Regions from separate parts of the Telluria sp. ZB4P34 genome, predicted to be linked through region 2. Evidence: predicted binding sites of a transcription regulator. Region 2 holds the regulator's gene; each other region holds the start of a gene.

Region 1 (5,261 bases), on a different contig from region 2:
GGTCAGGCTGGACGCGCCTTCGCCGTAGAACTCGAGGTAGGCGGAGACCACTTTCGACTTGCGCAGGAACTCGGTCAGCGCCAGCACGATGTCGGTGGCGGTGATGCCCGGCTGCGCCCTGCCAGTCAGTTCGACGCCGACGATGTCCGGTAGGCGCATGTACGAAGCGCGGCCCAGCATGACGCTTTCGGCCTCCAGGCCGCCCACGCCGATCGCGATCACGCCGAGGGCGTCGACCATCGGGGTGTGCGAGTCGGTGCCGACCAGGGTGTCCGGGTAGGCCACGCCCTGCTCGCTCTGGATGACCGGCGACATGCGTTCCAGGTTGATCTGGTGCAGGATGCCGTTCCCCGGCGGGATCACGTCGACATTCTGGAAGGCCTTCTTGGTCCACTCGATGAAGTGGAAGCGGTCTTCGTTGCGGCGGTCCTCGATGGCGCGGTTCTTGGCGAAGGCGTCAGGATCGAAGCCGCCGCACTCGACGGCCAGCGAGTGGTCGACCACCAGCTGGGTCGGGACCACCGGGTTGACCAGCGCCGGGTCGCCGCCCTGCAGCGCGATGGCGTCGCGCAGGCCGGCCAGGTCGACCAGCGCGGTCTGGCCCAGGATGTCGTGGCAGACCACGCGCGCCGGGAACCAGGGGAAGTCGAGGTCGCGCTTGCGTTCGATGATCTGCTTGAGCGCATCGGTCATGCTGGCCGGGTCGCAGCGGCGCACCAGGTTCTCGGCCAGCACGCGCGAGGTGTAAGGCAGCGTATCGTAGGCGCCGGGCTGGATGGCGTCGACCGCGGCGCGCGTGTCGAAGTAGTCCAGCGAGGTGCCCGGGAGGGGTTTGCGGTGATTGGTGTTCATCGTCTGGCTTACTTGCGTTTATTTACGATCGGCGATCGGCACGAACTGCAGGTCTTCCGGACCCACGTAATTCGCGCTCGGGCGGATGATCTTGTTGTCGATGCGCTGCTCGATGATGTGCGCGGCCCAGCCCGAGGTGCGCGAGATCACGAACAGCGGCGTGAACATGGCGGTCGGCACGCCCATCATGTGGTACGACACGGCCGAGAACCAGTCCAGGTTCGGGAACATCTTCTTGACTTCCCACATCACCGATTCGAGGCGCTCGGCGATGTCGAACATCTTCATCGAGCCCGCTTCCTGCGACAGCGTGCGCGCCACTTCCTTGATCACCACGTTGCGCGGGTCGCTGATGGTGTACACCGGGTGGCCGAAGCCGATCACGACTTCCTTGTTCGCCACGCGGTTGCGGATGTCCGCTTCGGCTTCGTCGGCGTTCTCGTAGCGCTTCTGGATGTCCAGCGCCACTTCGTTGGCGCCGCCGTGCTTCGGTCCGCGCAGCGCGCCGATCGCGCCGGTGATGGCCGAGTGGATGTCGGAACCGGTGCCGGCGATCACGCGTGAGGTGAAGGTCGAGGCGTTGAACTCGTGCTCGGCGTACAGGATCAGCGAGGTGTGCATCGCGCGCACCCAGGATTCGCGCGGCTTCTCGCCGTGCAGCAGGTGCAGGAAGTGGCCGCCGATCGAATCGTCGTCGGTCTCGACGTCGATTCCCTTGCCGCTATGGCTGAAGTGGTACCAGTACAGCAGCATCGAACCGAAGGACGCCATCAGGCGATCGGCAATGTCGCGCGCGCCCGGGGTGTTGTGGTCGTCCTTCTCCGGCAGCGTGCAGCCCAGCACCGACACGCCGGTGCGCATCACATCCATCGGGTGGGCGCCGGCCGGCAGCGCTTCGAGCGCGCTCTTGACGGCCTGCGGCAGGCCGCGCAGGGACTTCAGCTTGGCCTTGTAGCCCCTCAGCTCCGCACTGGTGGGCAGCTTGCCGTGCACCAGCAGGTAGGCGATCTCTTCGAATTCGCAGGTGGTGGCGACGTCCAGGATGTCGTAGCCGCGGTAGTGCAGATCGTTGCCGGTCTTGCCGACCGAGCACAGCGCGGTATTGCCGGCGGCAACGCCGGACAGGGCCACCGATTTCTTCGGCTTGAACGTTGGGGTCTCGTTGATCTGGGTGCTCATGCGTGTGATCTCCTGTGTTCTCTGTGTTCTGATACGGGGCTTATTTGGTTTTCTTCTGGGCGAACAGGGCGTCGAGCTTCTGTTCGTAGCTGTGGTAGTCGATGCGGTCGTACAGTTCGGCGCGGGTCTGCATCGTGTCCAGCACGTTCTTCTGGGTGCCGTCGCGGCGGATGGCCGCGTACACGTTCTCGGCCGCCTTGTTCATTGCGCGGAAGGCCGACAGCGGGTACAGCACCAGGCCGACGTTCGCGCTCTTCAGCTCGTCCACGGTGAACAGCGGGGTCGACCCGAATTCCGTGATGTTGGCCAGCACCGGGACCTTCACGGCGTCGGCGAACTGTTTATACATCTCGAGGCTGGTCATCGCTTCGGGGAAGATCATGTCGGCGCCGGCTTCCACGCAGGCAACGGCGCGCTCGATGGCGGCGTCCAGGCCTTCCACGGCCAGCGCGTCGGTGCGCGCCATGATGACGAAATCCTCATCAAGGCGCGCATCGGCGGCGGCCTTCACTCGGTCGACCATCTCGTCCTTGCCGACGATTTCCTTGCCCGGACGGTGGCCGCAGCGCTTGGCGCCGACCTGGTCTTCGATGTGGCAGGCGGCGGCGCCGGCCTTTTCAAGCGAGCGCACGGTGCGCGCCACGTTGAAGGCCGAGGCGCCGAAGCCCGTGTCGATGTCGACCAGCAGCGGCAGGTCGCACACGTCGGTGATGCGGCGCACGTCGATCAGCACGTCTTCCAGCCCGGAGATGCCGAGGTCCGGCAGGCCCAGCGAACCGGCGGCCACGCCGCCGCCCGACAGGTAGATGGCGCGGTAGCCGGCGCGCTTGGCCAGCAGCGCGTGGTTGGCGTTGATGGCGCCGATGACCTGTAGCGGGGATTCTTCCTGGACAGCCTTGCGGAACGCGGCGCCGGCGGAGTAGTGGCTCATGCTTCACCTTTCGAGATTGCGTTGATCGAATACCACTTTTAATGCAAGCGGCGTGCCAGTCCCACTTTGTGTGAATATCAAGGACTTAGCGCCGATTCGCCGACTCATGTGTTTCACTGCGGTGAAACATGAAACGCCAATGAAACATTCTACCAATAAAAAACCCCGCCGCAGCGGGGTTCCAGCGAGGCGACGACCGCTCAGTGTGCGCTGGCCGCAGCCGCACCGATCCCGGTTTCCGAACGCACTTCCTGCGCCTCGAAGCCGGCCTTGTCGATCGCTGCGCGCGGGCTCTTGTCGGTCACCGAGAAGAACCAGATGCCGAAGAAGCCCACCGTCATCGAGAAGATCGCCGGCGAGGTATAGGGGAAGATCGCCGTGGCGTTGCCCAGCACGTCGACCCACACCGACTTCGACACCACGGTCAGCACGACCGCGGTCGCCAGGCCCAGGAAGCCGCCCACGGTGGCGCCGCGGGTGGTGCAATCCTTCCACAGCACCGACATGAACAGCACCGGGAAGTTGGCCGACGCGGCGATCGCGAAGGCCAGCGACACCATGAAGGCGACGTTTTGCTTCTCGAACGCGATGCCGAGCAGCACTGCGATGACGCCCAGCGCCAGGGTGGTGATCTTCGAGACCCGCAGTTCGTCGGCGCTGTTGGCCTTGCCCTTCTTGAACACGGTGGCGTACAGGTCGTGCGACACGGCCGAGGCGCCCGACAGGGTCAGGCCGGCCACCACGGCGAGGATGGTCGCGAAGGCCACCGCCGAGATGAAGCCCAGGAAGATGTCGCCGCCCACGGCGCTGGCCAGGTGCACCGCCGCCATGTTGTTGCCGCCCAGCAGCTTGCCAGCCGCATCCTTGAAGGCCGGGTTGGTCCCGACCAGCACGATCGCGCCGAAGCCGATGATGAAGGTGAGGATGTAGAAGTAGCCGATCCAGGTGGTGGCCCACAGCACCGACTTGCGCGCTTCCTTCGCGCTCGGGACGGTGAAGAAGCGCATCAGGATGTGCGGCAGGCCGGCGGTACCGAACATCAGCGCCATGCCGAAGGAGATGGCCGAGATCGGGTCGGTCAGGAAGGTGCCCGGGCCCATGATCGACTCGCCCTTCTCGTGCAGCTCGGTCGCGCTGGCGAACAGCTGCGACGGGCTGAAGTTGTACTGCGCCAGCACGGCGAAGGCCATGTACGAGGCGCCCGACAGCAGCAGCACCGCCTTGATGATCTGCACCCAGGTGGTGGCGGTCATGCCGCCGAACAGCACGTAAACCATCATCAGCGCGCCGACGATCACCACGGCGATCCAGTACTCGAGGCCGAACAGCAGCTTGATCAGCTGGCCGGCACCGACCATCTGCGCGATCAGGTAGAAGGCCACCACCACCAGGGTGCCGGACGCCGCGAACACGCGGATCGGCTTCTGGTGGAAGCGGTAGGCGGCGACGTCGGCGAAGGTGTAGCGGCCCAGGTTGCGCAGGCGCTCGGCCATCAGGAAGGTGATGACCGGCCAGCCGACCAGGAAACCGATCGCATAGATCAGGCCGTCGAAGCCGTTCAGGAACACGGCGGCGGAAATACCGAGGAAGGAAGCGGCCGACATGAAGTCGCCCGCGATCGCCAGGCCGTTCTGGAAGCCGGTGATACCGCCGCCGGCGGTGTAGAAGTCGGACGCCGAGCGGGTCTTGGCGGCAGCCCACTTGGTGATGTACAGGGTCCCCACCACGAACAGCGCGAACATGCTGATCGCGGTCCAGTTGGTGGCCTGCTTGGTGGCCTGGCCGAGGTCGGGCGCGGCCAGGGCCATGCCGCTGGCGGCCAGCAGCGTCGGTGCGAACAGGAGTCGGTCCAGGGCCTTCATGCCGCCACCTTACCCTTGCCGCCGGCGGCGACGTTGGCCTTGATTGCGTCGGTCAACTGATCGTATTCGCCGTTGGCGCGGCGCACGTAGATGGCCGTGACGACGACCGTGAACACGATGACGAACAGGCCCAGCGGAATACCCCAGGTCATGACGCCGTCGCCGATGCGGCTGCCCATGAATTCCTTGTTGAAGGCGCAGAGCAAGGTAAAGCCGTAGTACACGACCATCATGCTCCAGGTGAGAATCCAGCCGAAACGCGAACGCTTCTTGACCAGCTTGCGATAATTGGGGTCGGCCTTGACCCGCTGTACGACGTCTTGATCCACGTGTGTCTCCGGTTATCTATTCTGGTGATGCCTGTTATTCAGGGCTGAAGACCATCCTACGGGTATGCCCTTACCGTATTCTTACGCTCCCTTACGCGTAACTGACAG
Region 2 (5,261 bases):
ACGTCTACCAGGGCATCCACGACAAGCGCATCGGCTTCGCGGAGCTGCTCGCCGCCACCGGCGTGGGAGCGGACGAATGCGGCTACATCGGCGACGACGTGATCGACCTGCCGCTGCTCACCCGCGTGGGCTTCGCCGTCACCGTGCCTTCGGGCCACCCGGAAGTGCAGTACCGCGCGCACTACGTCACCAGGAATGCGGGCGGACGCGGCGCCGTCCGCGAAGTCTGCGACCTGGTGATGCGCGCGCAGGGCACCTACGAAGCGGCGCTGGCGCCGTATTTCGCCTGAGCGCCCACACGAAACACACAGGCATATGGTCAACTACAAGCGCACCGCCCACCGCTGGAAGCTGCTGGCGATCATGATGATCGCGACCTTCTGCGCCTTCGGCAGCTTCTGGCTGCTGCAGGTGATTGAACGCGAGGATGGCGATGCCCGCCTCGGCGGCTCCATGACCGAACCGGACTACATCGTCGAGAACTTCTCCTTCGTGCGCATGACGGAAGAGGGCAAGCCGAGCTACGTGGTGTCGGGCAAGCGCCTGGCGCACACGCCGGAGGGCGACGTGTCCCAGGTCGAGCAGCCGGTGATGCAGAGCATGACGCCGGGCCGTCCGCGCATGACCATCGTCGCCAGGAGCGCCCGGGTCTTCCACGAGGAGCACCGCGTCGAACTGCTCGGCAACGTCGACATCCAGCGTCCGGCCACGCCCACCACCGAGGCGCTGCGCGTGCAGACCCAGGCCCTCACCGTGCTGCCCGACGAAGAGATCCTCAAGACCGAGCGGCCGATCCAGATGCAGCTGGGCGCCGCCACCGTGACCGGCACCGGCATGGTCGCCAACAACGCGACCCAGAAGCTGCACCTCGCCAGCCGCGGCCAGATCGTCTATCCGCCACGACAGCGCCAGTAAGGGCGCCGCGTCAACCCAGGACAAGCAACATGAAAAAACTCATCGCAGCCGCCTGCCTCACCCTGGCCGCCTTCGGCGCCTCGGCGGAGCGCGCCGATTCGCTCAAGCAGGCCGTGATCAACTTCGATACGCTCGACGTGGACGAAGTCACCCAGACCCGCATCGCCACCGGCAACGTCGTCGTCACCCGCGGCACGTTGGTGCTCAAGGCCGACCGCGCCCTGGTGAAGGAATCGCCGGAAGGCTATATGACGGTGACCCTCACCGCCAGCAACGGCAAGCTGGCGACCTTCCGCCAGAAGCGCGACGGCGGCCCCGACCTGTGGGTGGAGGGCCAGGCCCAGAAAATCGAATACGACGAGCGCGCCGAGCTGGTCAAGCTGTTCACCAATGCCGAAGTGCGCGAACTGGAGAACGGCCGCATGACCAACGAGATCAAGGGGCCATTCGTCTCCTACGACAACCGCCGCGAAGTGGCGCAGGTGCGCAACGACGCCAGCGGCACCAGCAAGGTGGGCGGCGGGCGCGGCACCCTGATCATCGCGCCGCGCAGGCCTTCAACTGCGACGGCGCCAGCCGAGGGCGCAAAGCAATGACGGCATCGATGACGGCGGCGCAGGCCACGGCGCGCGAAGGCTGCAGCACCCTGCTGGTCAAGGGCCTGCAGAAGAGCTACGGCAAGCGCCTGGTGGTGCGCGACGTCTCGTTGCAGGTCGAGTGCGGCGAAGTGGTCGGCCTGCTCGGCCCCAATGGCGCCGGCAAGACCACCTCGTTCTACATGATCGTGGGCCTGGTGCCGTCCGATGCCGGCACCATCGACATCAACGGCACCGACATCTCCAGCCTGCCGATCCACCGGCGCGCGGTGCTGGGCCTGTCCTACTTGCCGCAGGAAGCCTCGGTGTTCCGGAAGCTGACGGTGGAGGAGAACATCCGCGCGGTGCTGGAACTGCAGCGGGTGGACGGCAAGCCGCTGGGCAAGGACCAGATCAACGAGCGCCTCGACACCCTGCTGGCCGAACTGCAGATCGAGAAGCTGCGCGAGAACCCGGCGCTGTCGCTGTCGGGCGGCGAGCGGCGCCGGGTGGAGATCGCGCGCGCGCTGGCGACCAACCCGCGCTTCGTCCTGCTGGACGAACCCTTCGCGGGCGTGGACCCGATCGCGGTGATCGAGATCCAGCGCATCGTGCGCTTCCTGAAGGAGCGCAACATCGGCGTCCTGATCACCGACCACAACGTGCGCGAGACGCTCGGCATCTGCGACCGCGCCTACATCATCAACCAGGGCGCGGTGCTGGCCTCGGGCCGCCCCGACGACATCATCGCCGACGAATCCGTCCGGCGCGTCTACCTCGGCGAACACTTCAGGATGTAATGAAACAATCCCTGCAGCTCCGCACCTCGCAGCATCTCGCGCTCACGCCGCAACTGCAGCAGTCGATCCGCCTGCTGCAGCTGTCCACGCTCGAACTGCAGGCCGAGATCGAGCAGATCCTGCATGACAACCCGCTGCTCGAACGGCTCGACGATCCGCTCGACCGCTCGGTGCGCCTGCTGGCCGACGGCGCGATCAACAACGCGCCCGCCAATGGCGAAGCGCCGCAGCCGGGCCAGCAGGAGGAGCAGGCCAAGCCCGAGGCCGAAGGCCACGAGGAGGGCCTTGAGGCCGAACGCGGCGAGTCCGAAGGGGACTGGGGCAGCGAGGGCGGCGGACGCGGCGACGGCGACGAGGACGGCCGTCCGCAGCTGGAAGCCGACTCCATCACGCTGCGCGAGCACCTGGCGGAGCAGATCCGCCTGAGCGCCTGCAGCGCGCGCGACCGCGCACTGGCCGAACTCGTGATCGATGCGCTCGACGACAACGGCTACCTGGACGAGCCGCTGGACGAGATCCATGCGCGCCTGCCGCAGGAACTCGAGATCGGGATGGACGAGCTGCGCTGCGCGCTGGCGCTGGTGCAGAGCCTGGACCCGGTCGGCGTCGGTGCGCGCAGCGCGGCCGAATGCCTGGCGCTGCAGATCCGCCGCATGCCGGGCGTGCCCCTGGTGACGCGGCGCCTCGCCCTGAAGATCGTCGAGGGTTACCTGACCTGGTTCGCGCAGCGCGAATACACCAAGCTCAAAAAGGCGCTCGACTGCGACGACGAGGACCTGCGCGAAGTGCAGGCCGTGGTCCGCCAGTGCAATCCGCATCCCGGCGCGGCTTTTGGCGCGGGCGTGTCGGATTTCGTGGTGCCGGACGTGATCGTGCGCCGCTCCAAGAACGGCTGGCAGGTAGCACTGAACCCGGAAGTGATGCCGAAGCTGCGCGTGAACTCCCTGTACGCCAACCTGCTCAAGGGCGGAAAGAGCGAAAGCCAGATGGGCGCGCAGCTGCAGGAAGCGAAGTGGCTGATCAAGAACATGCGCCAGCGTTTCGATACGATCCTGCGTGTCGCCGAGGCAATCGTCGAGCGTCAGCGCAACTTTTTCAGCCACGGCGCCGTCGCCATGCGCCCTCTTGTTTTACGCGAGATAGCTGATACACTAGGCCTACACGAGAGCACGATTTCTCGTGTCACAACGCAGAAATACATGCTGACCCCGCACGGCATGTTCGAGCTGAAGTACTTCTTCGGAAGCCATGTCGCCACCGAAGCGGGGGGAGAAGCCTCCTCGACGGCGATCCGCGCTCTCATAGCGCAATTGACAGGAGCAGAAGACCCTAGGAATCCTCTATCCGACAGCAAGATCGCGGAGATGCTCGGGGAACAAGGTATGGTCATTGCGCGCCGGACGGTTGCCAAGTACCGCGAAGCGCTCAAGATTCCGCCCGTCAGCCTCCGCAAATCCCTGTAAAGCTACTGCCCACTCTCACCTTGTGGCGCGGGCAGGGCACCTTCCCAAAGGAGTGTGTATGAACCTCACCATCAGCGGCCACCATCTCGAAGTCACCCCCGCCATCCGTGAATACGTTCAGAATAAGCTCGAGCGCATCACCCGCCATTTCGACCATGTGATCGACACCCACGTGTTCCTCGCCATCGATAACCTCACTGAAAAAGAGAAACGGCAGAAAGCCGAAATCAATTTGCAGGTATCCGGCAAGATTTTGCATGTCGCCAGTGCGGCGCAAGACCTCTATGCGGCGATCGACACGCTCATGGACCGGCTGGACAGGCAGGTTCTAAAACACAAATCCATGCTGCAAGACCATAACCACGTGGCGCACAAGCGCCTTCCGGACATCGGAGAAGCTGAAGCCGCGTAACGCAGTTCCTGCGAACGGGCTGTAGCACAACAGCAAGGGCGTCTGAGGGGGCGCCCTTTTTGCGTTTGTAAGGCCTGTTATTTTTCTCCGCTTCCGGATTTGTACAAATGTTCTGTAGAATGCATGTCTTTTCGATCACAGACATTGCCATGACCGAATACGTCCTGACCCGCGTCGCCAACCGCACCGGCGTCATTACGCTCGACCGGCCGAAAGCCCTGAACTCCCTCTCGCTCGACATGGTGCGCGACCTGACTGCCATCCTGCTGCAATGGAAAGAGGATGCCGGGGTCGATGCTGTAGTCATCACGAGCACCAGCGAGAAGGCCCTGTGCGCGGGCGGCGATATCCGCTTCTTCCACGAGATGGGCCAGGTGGGCCCGACTGGCGGCAGCGCGCTGCTGGAAGACTTCTTTACCGAAGAATACGCGCTCAACCACCTGATCCACTTTTATCCGAAGCCCTATATTGCCGTGATGGACGGCGTGGTGATGGGCGGCGGCATGGGCATCGCCCAGGGCGGCCCGGACTGCGGCCTGCGCATCGTGACCGAGCGCACGAAGATGGCGATGCCCGAGGTGAACATCGGCCTGTTCCCGGACGTGGGCGGCAGCCATTTCCTGTCGCACGCGCCGGGCCAGCTGGGCCAGTACCTGGGCCTGACCGGGCTCACCATCGGCGCCGCCGACGCGCTGTACGTGGGACTGGCGGACGTGTTCGTGCCGGGCGCCGAGCTGGGCGGCCTGATGGCGCTGGTGGCATCGACGCCGGGGCGCGGCTTGCCGGGCGCAATCCGCAGCTACGCGGCGCAGTTTGCCGGCCAGGTGGGCGCCAGCGAACTGCAGGCGCAGCGCGGCGTGATCGACGCGCACTTCGGTGCGGCCTCGGTGGACGCGATCATGGCCTCGCTGGCGCGCGACGAGAATCCGTTCGCGCAGAAAGCGCTCAAGGCGATGCGCCAGCGTTCACCCCTGATGATGTGCGTGACACGCGAGCTGCTGCAGCGCGGCGCGTCGCTGGATGTGGCGGACTGCCTGCGCATGGAACGCAACCTGGTGCGCCGCAATTTCGAGCACGGCGAAGTGCTGGAAGGCGT
Region 3 (5,261 bases), on a different contig from region 2:
ACATCGCCGCGCTGGAAGAGATGGGCATCCCCGTGATCGCGGAGCGCGGCCGGGCCGGCGGCTACGCGCTGGTGGCCGGATTCCGGCTGCCGCCCATGATGTTCAGCGACGACGAAGCGCTGGCGCTGTCGGTCGGCCTGCTGGCGGCGCGCAACCTCGGGCTCGACCGCGCGGCGCCGGCGGTGGCGAGCGCGCAGGCCAAGCTGGAGCGCACCATGCCGGCGCAGCTGCGCCAGCGCGTGCGGGCAATCGACGAGACGGTGCAGCTCGGCCTGCGGCGCGCCGATGCGTCGAGCGGCCAGGGGGCGCTCGCGCAACTGTCGGTCGCCGCCCGTACGGGCCGGCGCGTGCGGCTGGACTACGTCGATGCGGCCGGGACGGCGTCGGAGCGCGAGGTGGACACCTATGGCCTGGCCTTCCACGACGGGGGCTGGTATGCGGTAGGGTGGTGTCATCTGCGCGACGCCGTGCGTTCGTTCCGGCTCGACCGGATCCGCTCGGCGGACTCGCTGGAGCAGCGCTTCGAGCGGCCGGCGCAGTTCGACGCGCTGGGCTACCTGGTGCGCTCGGTGGCCACCCTGCCCCGCGCCTGGACGGTCGAGGTGCTGCTCAGGACGAGCCTGGAACGGGCGCAGGCGCAGTTCTTCGATACGATCGGCGTGTTCGAACAGGCGGAGGGCGGCGTCGTGATGCACAACCAGTCTGACGACATCGCGTGGTTCGCGCGCCAGCTGGCGAGCCTGCCGTTCGGGTTCGACATCAGGAACCCGCCGGAATTGCGTACGGCAGTCAGGGAATGCGCGGAAGCCTTGTTGAGGCAGCTGCAGGACGGGCTGGTGAAAACCGACTGCTAAGCCGTGCTGCTCCGCACGGTAATGTCCTGGGCACACGACGCCGCCCGCCATGTGTACGACATATACACGCAGTACCGCAGCGGCGAGACGACAGCACCCCTCGGAGCAGCCTGCACATGTTCTCCCTTTATAAACGTTCGTATTTGTCGGGAAACTTTACACTCCGCGCTACCTTTTAGTTAACAACGAGTGGAAACAAGTACTTATGTTTCTGGCGCGAAATTTGCTTGTTAAGCAAGCCAGTTAAATTGGCGTCTAACAATAATCTCCTGAAAGGTGTGAACATGTCGCGTACTCTTCCAGCATTGCTGTCAATCGGGAGCCTGGCTTTCGCTCTGGCCTCGTCCCCCGCGATCGCCGGCCCATTGTTGAACCCGAGCTTCGAGTCCGGCTTCAGCGATTGGACGGTCTCAGGGGACTGGACTATTCAGCCGGGCGGCGCGTCCACGGGTCCTACTCCATGGGGCTGGTTTAATGCTGGTGCAAAAGATGGCGCCTTCTATGCGGAATCTGGCCCCATGGGCAACGAGAGCAGGGGAAGCATTACCTCGTCACTGGTGACAGCAAGCAATCGCTACCTGAGTTTTTGGCATTCCTCCAATCAGTCGCCCAACCACAGCTATGGCGTTGCGCGGATTCTGGCAGCAAATGGAAGCACCGAACTCGCCACGCTGGTCCCGCTGGGTCAAAACGATAGCGTATGGCGCGAGTGGACCTTTGACCTACAGACGATCGGACTGAACGCGAGTGATCAGTTCTATTTTTCTTATAGCAATGACGCAAGCTGGAGCGTCATCGACGGCGTCAGCATCCACGGTGAGGCGCTGGCAAATGCAGTGCCCGAACCTGGGACCTACAGCCTGCTGCTGGCCGGCGTTGCGCTGATGCTTGGGACGCGCCGCCGCAAGCAGTGAACTGATCTGGATCCGAAACCCGCTGCATGCGGGTTTCATTTCACGCAAGCTCGACCGCATCCAGGCGGCACGCGACCGGAGCGGACAGACCGTCGACGCCGTCACTGGACACGGCGCACTGACAGTGCCGGAACAGGAGCCCACCAGCTTCCCAGCTTCCCAGGCTGGATCGGCAAGTGTTGCTGGTGCGCGAAGCGCATGCGGCGTACCGCAGTTTCGCCCGCAAGCACGGCTTGCGTACCGTGGAGCAATTGCTGCGGCTTGGGACGAGCCTGGAGGATGACATCGCGTGGTTCGCGCGCCAACTGGCGAGCCTGCCGTTCGGGTTCCAGGTCCGGCGGCAGCCGGATCTGTGCGAAGCGCTCAGGGAGTGCGCGCAGGCGCCGTTAGGGACGCTGCAGTTGCAAGGGCGATTCGCCCGGCCTGCCGGTCGGTGCGCCCGGAAGTTTGCCGACCGTGCGCCACCAGGCGCTGCCGGCATGGGGCTGAAGCAGCGACAGGGCCTCGCCGAACTGCGGCGTGGCCACCGGCACACCCTGGGCGACACCCAGCGCCGTGATGCGCTCGAACGGATCGTCCCAGGCATGGGTGGACAGGTCGAAGGTGCCGTTGTGCACCGGCAGCAGCCATTTCGCGCGCAAATCACCCGCGGCGCGCAGCGATTCGTGCGGCTGCATGTGGGATTGCCAGCTCGGACTGTAGGCGCCCACTTCCAGCATTGCCATGTCGAACGGGCCATAGCGTTCGCCGATGGTGCGGAAAGCCGGGTGGTAACCGGTGTCGCCGCTGAAGAACAGGCGCAGGTCGCCGGCCAGCACCACCCAGGACGCCCACAGCGTCTTGTTGCGGTCGTTGAGTCCACGGCCCGAGAAATGCTGCGCCGGTACGGCGACCAGCCGGACGGCGCCGACCTCGGTGGTTTGCCACCAGTCGAGCTGGCGCACCTTGCCGGGGTCGACACCCCAGTCCACCAGGCGATCGCCCACGCCCAGCGGCGTGATGAACTGGCGCACCCGTGGCGCCAGGGTCATGATGGTGTCGTAATCGAGATGGTCGTAATGGTCGTGCGACAGGATCACAGCTTCGATCGGCGGCAGCGCGTCGAGTCCGACCGGCGGCGGATGAAAGCGCTTGGGCCCGGCCCATTGCACCGGCGAAGCGCGTTCCGAGAAGATCGGGTCGGTCAGCCAGTACTTGCCGGCGATCTTGAGCAGCAGGGTCGAGTGGCCCAGCCGCCAGACCGTGTTGTCGGGCGCGGCCAGCACCGCTGCCTGGCTCATGCGCTGCAGTGGCAGCGGTCCCGGCGGCACCGTGCCCGGCGGTTTGTCGAACAAAAACTTCCACAAAAGCCCGAGCCTGCCGAACATGCCCTGCGACTGCGCGGGCGGCGGTGGCGCAACACGGCCCGGCACCGCCGGATTCACGAACACGCCGTTGCGCTGCTGGGGTGAATCGGGATAGGCGCGGACGAAGCCGCCGTTCGACGACGGAATCGTCGCCGCGCAGCTGGCCAGGATGGCCAGGACCAGGACAACCAGTACCGTGCGCAAGGGAGCGCCTGAAACGATCGGGATTCGCATGACTGCGCCTTGGATTCGGAAAGCACACATCATAACCCGTCAGTTCCGGCGGGCAACTATTTCATTAGGCTAAGCCTCGACCGTAATGCGCAGCGGCAGACATTCGCCAGGCCGTGCTTTCGCTCGGCCGCCCGCTCTTTTCAGGAAGATAGGTCGAGAGAAATCGCCGGACCTTGCTAGTGGTGATGCCCGCACCCGGACTTCGGCGCCGCTCCCGGCAGTTCCGTGCCCGGCGCGCGCCCGCTGTCGCCCTCGAAACCCGCCGCATGCAGGCGGCCGAGGTACTGCTGCCACAGCGCTGCGCCCTCGCTGCCCAGCTTGTAAAGGTAGTCCCAGGTGAAGATGCCGCTGGCGTGCCCATCGTCGAACAGGGGCTTGATGGCGTAGTTCCCGACCGGCTCCACGCCCGTGATGCCGACCTCGCGCTTGCCGAGTTGCAGGACTTCCTGGCCCGGGCCGTGGCCCTTCACCTCGGCCGACGGCGAATACACGCGCATCAGCTCGAAGGGAATGGAAAATTGGCTTCCGTCGTCGAAGGCGATATCCAGCACGCGCGACTTCTGGCGCACGGCGATGTCTGTTGGGATGGGCATGGAGTCTCCTCTTATTCGTTGAAACGCCTGGCGATCGCGGCAGCCAGGCCGGGCAGCAGGGCGCGGCGTGCGGCCAGGGACGCTTCGTCGGTCTGGCGCGCGGCCTGGGCCCACACCGGCGCCGGAAAGTGCGCATCGTCCGCGTAGCGCGGAATGATATGCCAGTGCAGGTGCGGCACCACGTTGCCGAGGCTGGCCACGTTCACCTTCAGCGGCTGCATGACCTCGCGCACCGCCTGTTCGACCCGGTACACGGCCTCGTTCAGCAGCAGGCGGTCATCGATCGACAGGTCGCTCATCTCGCGCACGTGCGCGCGCCAGATGACGCGGCAAAAGCCCGGATAGGCCGCATCGTCGACGATGATGACCGAATACTTCTCGTCCTGCCAGACGATCGGCACGGCGAGGTCGCACAGTTCGCAGCCGGGCTGGCGACGCACTTCCTTCATACCAGCACCCTTTCGATACCGCCGTTGTTGGCGCGGGCGACGTAGTCGGGCATCCAGTTCTCGCCCAGCAGGTGGCGCGCCATCTCGACCACGATGTAGTCGGCGGTGGTGCCGGAATCGTGGTTGTAGCGCGACAGGCCCTGCAGGCAGGACGGGCAGCTGGTGAGGATCTTCACCTCGCCCTTGAAGCCGTCATCGCGCAGTTTATCCGCGCCCTTCTCCATCTCGCCCTGCTTGCGCGAACGGACCTGGGTTGCGATGTCCGGACGGCTGATGGCGAAGGTTCCCGACTCGCCGCAGCAGCGGTCGTTCTTCTCGATCTTCACCTTGTCGACGGTCGACACCAGCGCATTCACGGTCTTGAGCGAATCCTGCATCTTCATCGGCGTGTGGCAGGGATCGTGGTACATGTAGCGGGTGCCGGTGACGCCTTCCAGCTTCACGCCCTTCTCCATCAGGTATTCGTGGATGTCGATAAGGCGGCAGCCCGGGAAGATCTTGTCGAACTCGTAGTTCGCCAGCGAGTCGTAGCAGGTACCGCATGACACCACGACCGTCTTGATGTCCAGGTAGTTCAGCGTGTTGGCCATGCGGTGGAACAGCACGCGGTTGTCCGTCACCATCTTGTCGGCCTTGTCGTACTGGCCGGCGCCGCGCTGGGGATAGCCGCAGCACAGGTAGCCCGGCGGCAGCACGGTCTGCACGCCCACTTCCCACAGCATCGCCTGGGTGGCCAGGCCCACCTGCGAGAACAGGCGCTCCGAACCGCAGCCCGGGAAGTAGAACACGGCTTCGGTGTCGGCGTTGGTCGCCTTCGGGTTGCGGATGATCGGGATGACCTTGTCGTCCTCGATGTCGAGCAGCGCGCGCG

What was found. The regulator sigma-54, encoded in region 2, starts transcription at its own class of promoters, with help from an activator protein. The targets are predictions, from matches to a motif close to TGGCANGNAANCTGCTTT.
Region 1: a site for sigma-54 is predicted at 3,003-3,020, ahead of prpB (methylisocitrate lyase). Genes of this name have one in related genera too.
Region 3: a site for sigma-54 is predicted at 1,067-1,084, ahead of AC56KL_RS22640 (PEP-CTERM sorting domain-containing protein). Genes of this name have one in related genera too.

Annotation. Positions count from the first base shown of each region.
Region 1 covers NZ_JCASIF010000006.1:7,799-13,059, forward strand. Annotated here, with positions in the region: gene acnD (Fe/S-dependent 2-methylisocitrate dehydratase AcnD) at 1-852, opposite strand, end outside; gene prpC (bifunctional 2-methylcitrate synthase/citrate synthase) at 871-2,031, opposite strand; gene prpB (methylisocitrate lyase) at 2,072-2,962, opposite strand; gene AC56KL_RS12230 (cation acetate symporter) at 3,163-4,824, opposite strand; gene AC56KL_RS12235 (DUF485 domain-containing protein) at 4,821-5,153, opposite strand.
Region 2 covers NZ_JCASIF010000032.1:269-5,529, reverse strand. Annotated here, with positions in the region: gene AC56KL_RS23095 (KdsC family phosphatase) at 1-290, shown strand, start outside; gene lptC (LPS export ABC transporter periplasmic protein LptC) at 316-915, shown strand; gene lptA (lipopolysaccharide transport periplasmic protein LptA) at 945-1,511, shown strand; gene lptB (LPS export ABC transporter ATP-binding protein) at 1,508-2,290, shown strand; gene AC56KL_RS23075 (RNA polymerase factor sigma-54) at 2,290-3,753, shown strand; gene hpf (ribosome hibernation-promoting factor, HPF/YfiA family) at 3,812-4,165, shown strand; gene AC56KL_RS23065 (enoyl-CoA hydratase/isomerase family protein) at 4,315-5,261, shown strand, end outside.
Region 3 covers NZ_JCASIF010000026.1:11,148-16,408, reverse strand. Annotated here, with positions in the region: gene AC56KL_RS22645 (helix-turn-helix transcriptional regulator) at 1-854, shown strand, start outside; gene AC56KL_RS22640 (PEP-CTERM sorting domain-containing protein) at 1,139-1,768, shown strand; gene AC56KL_RS22635 (MBL fold metallo-hydrolase) at 2,155-3,348, opposite strand; gene AC56KL_RS22630 (gamma-butyrobetaine hydroxylase family protein) at 3,525-3,941, opposite strand; gene AC56KL_RS22625 (HIT family protein) at 3,953-4,390, opposite strand; gene AC56KL_RS22620 (DUF3683 domain-containing protein) at 4,387-5,261, opposite strand, start outside.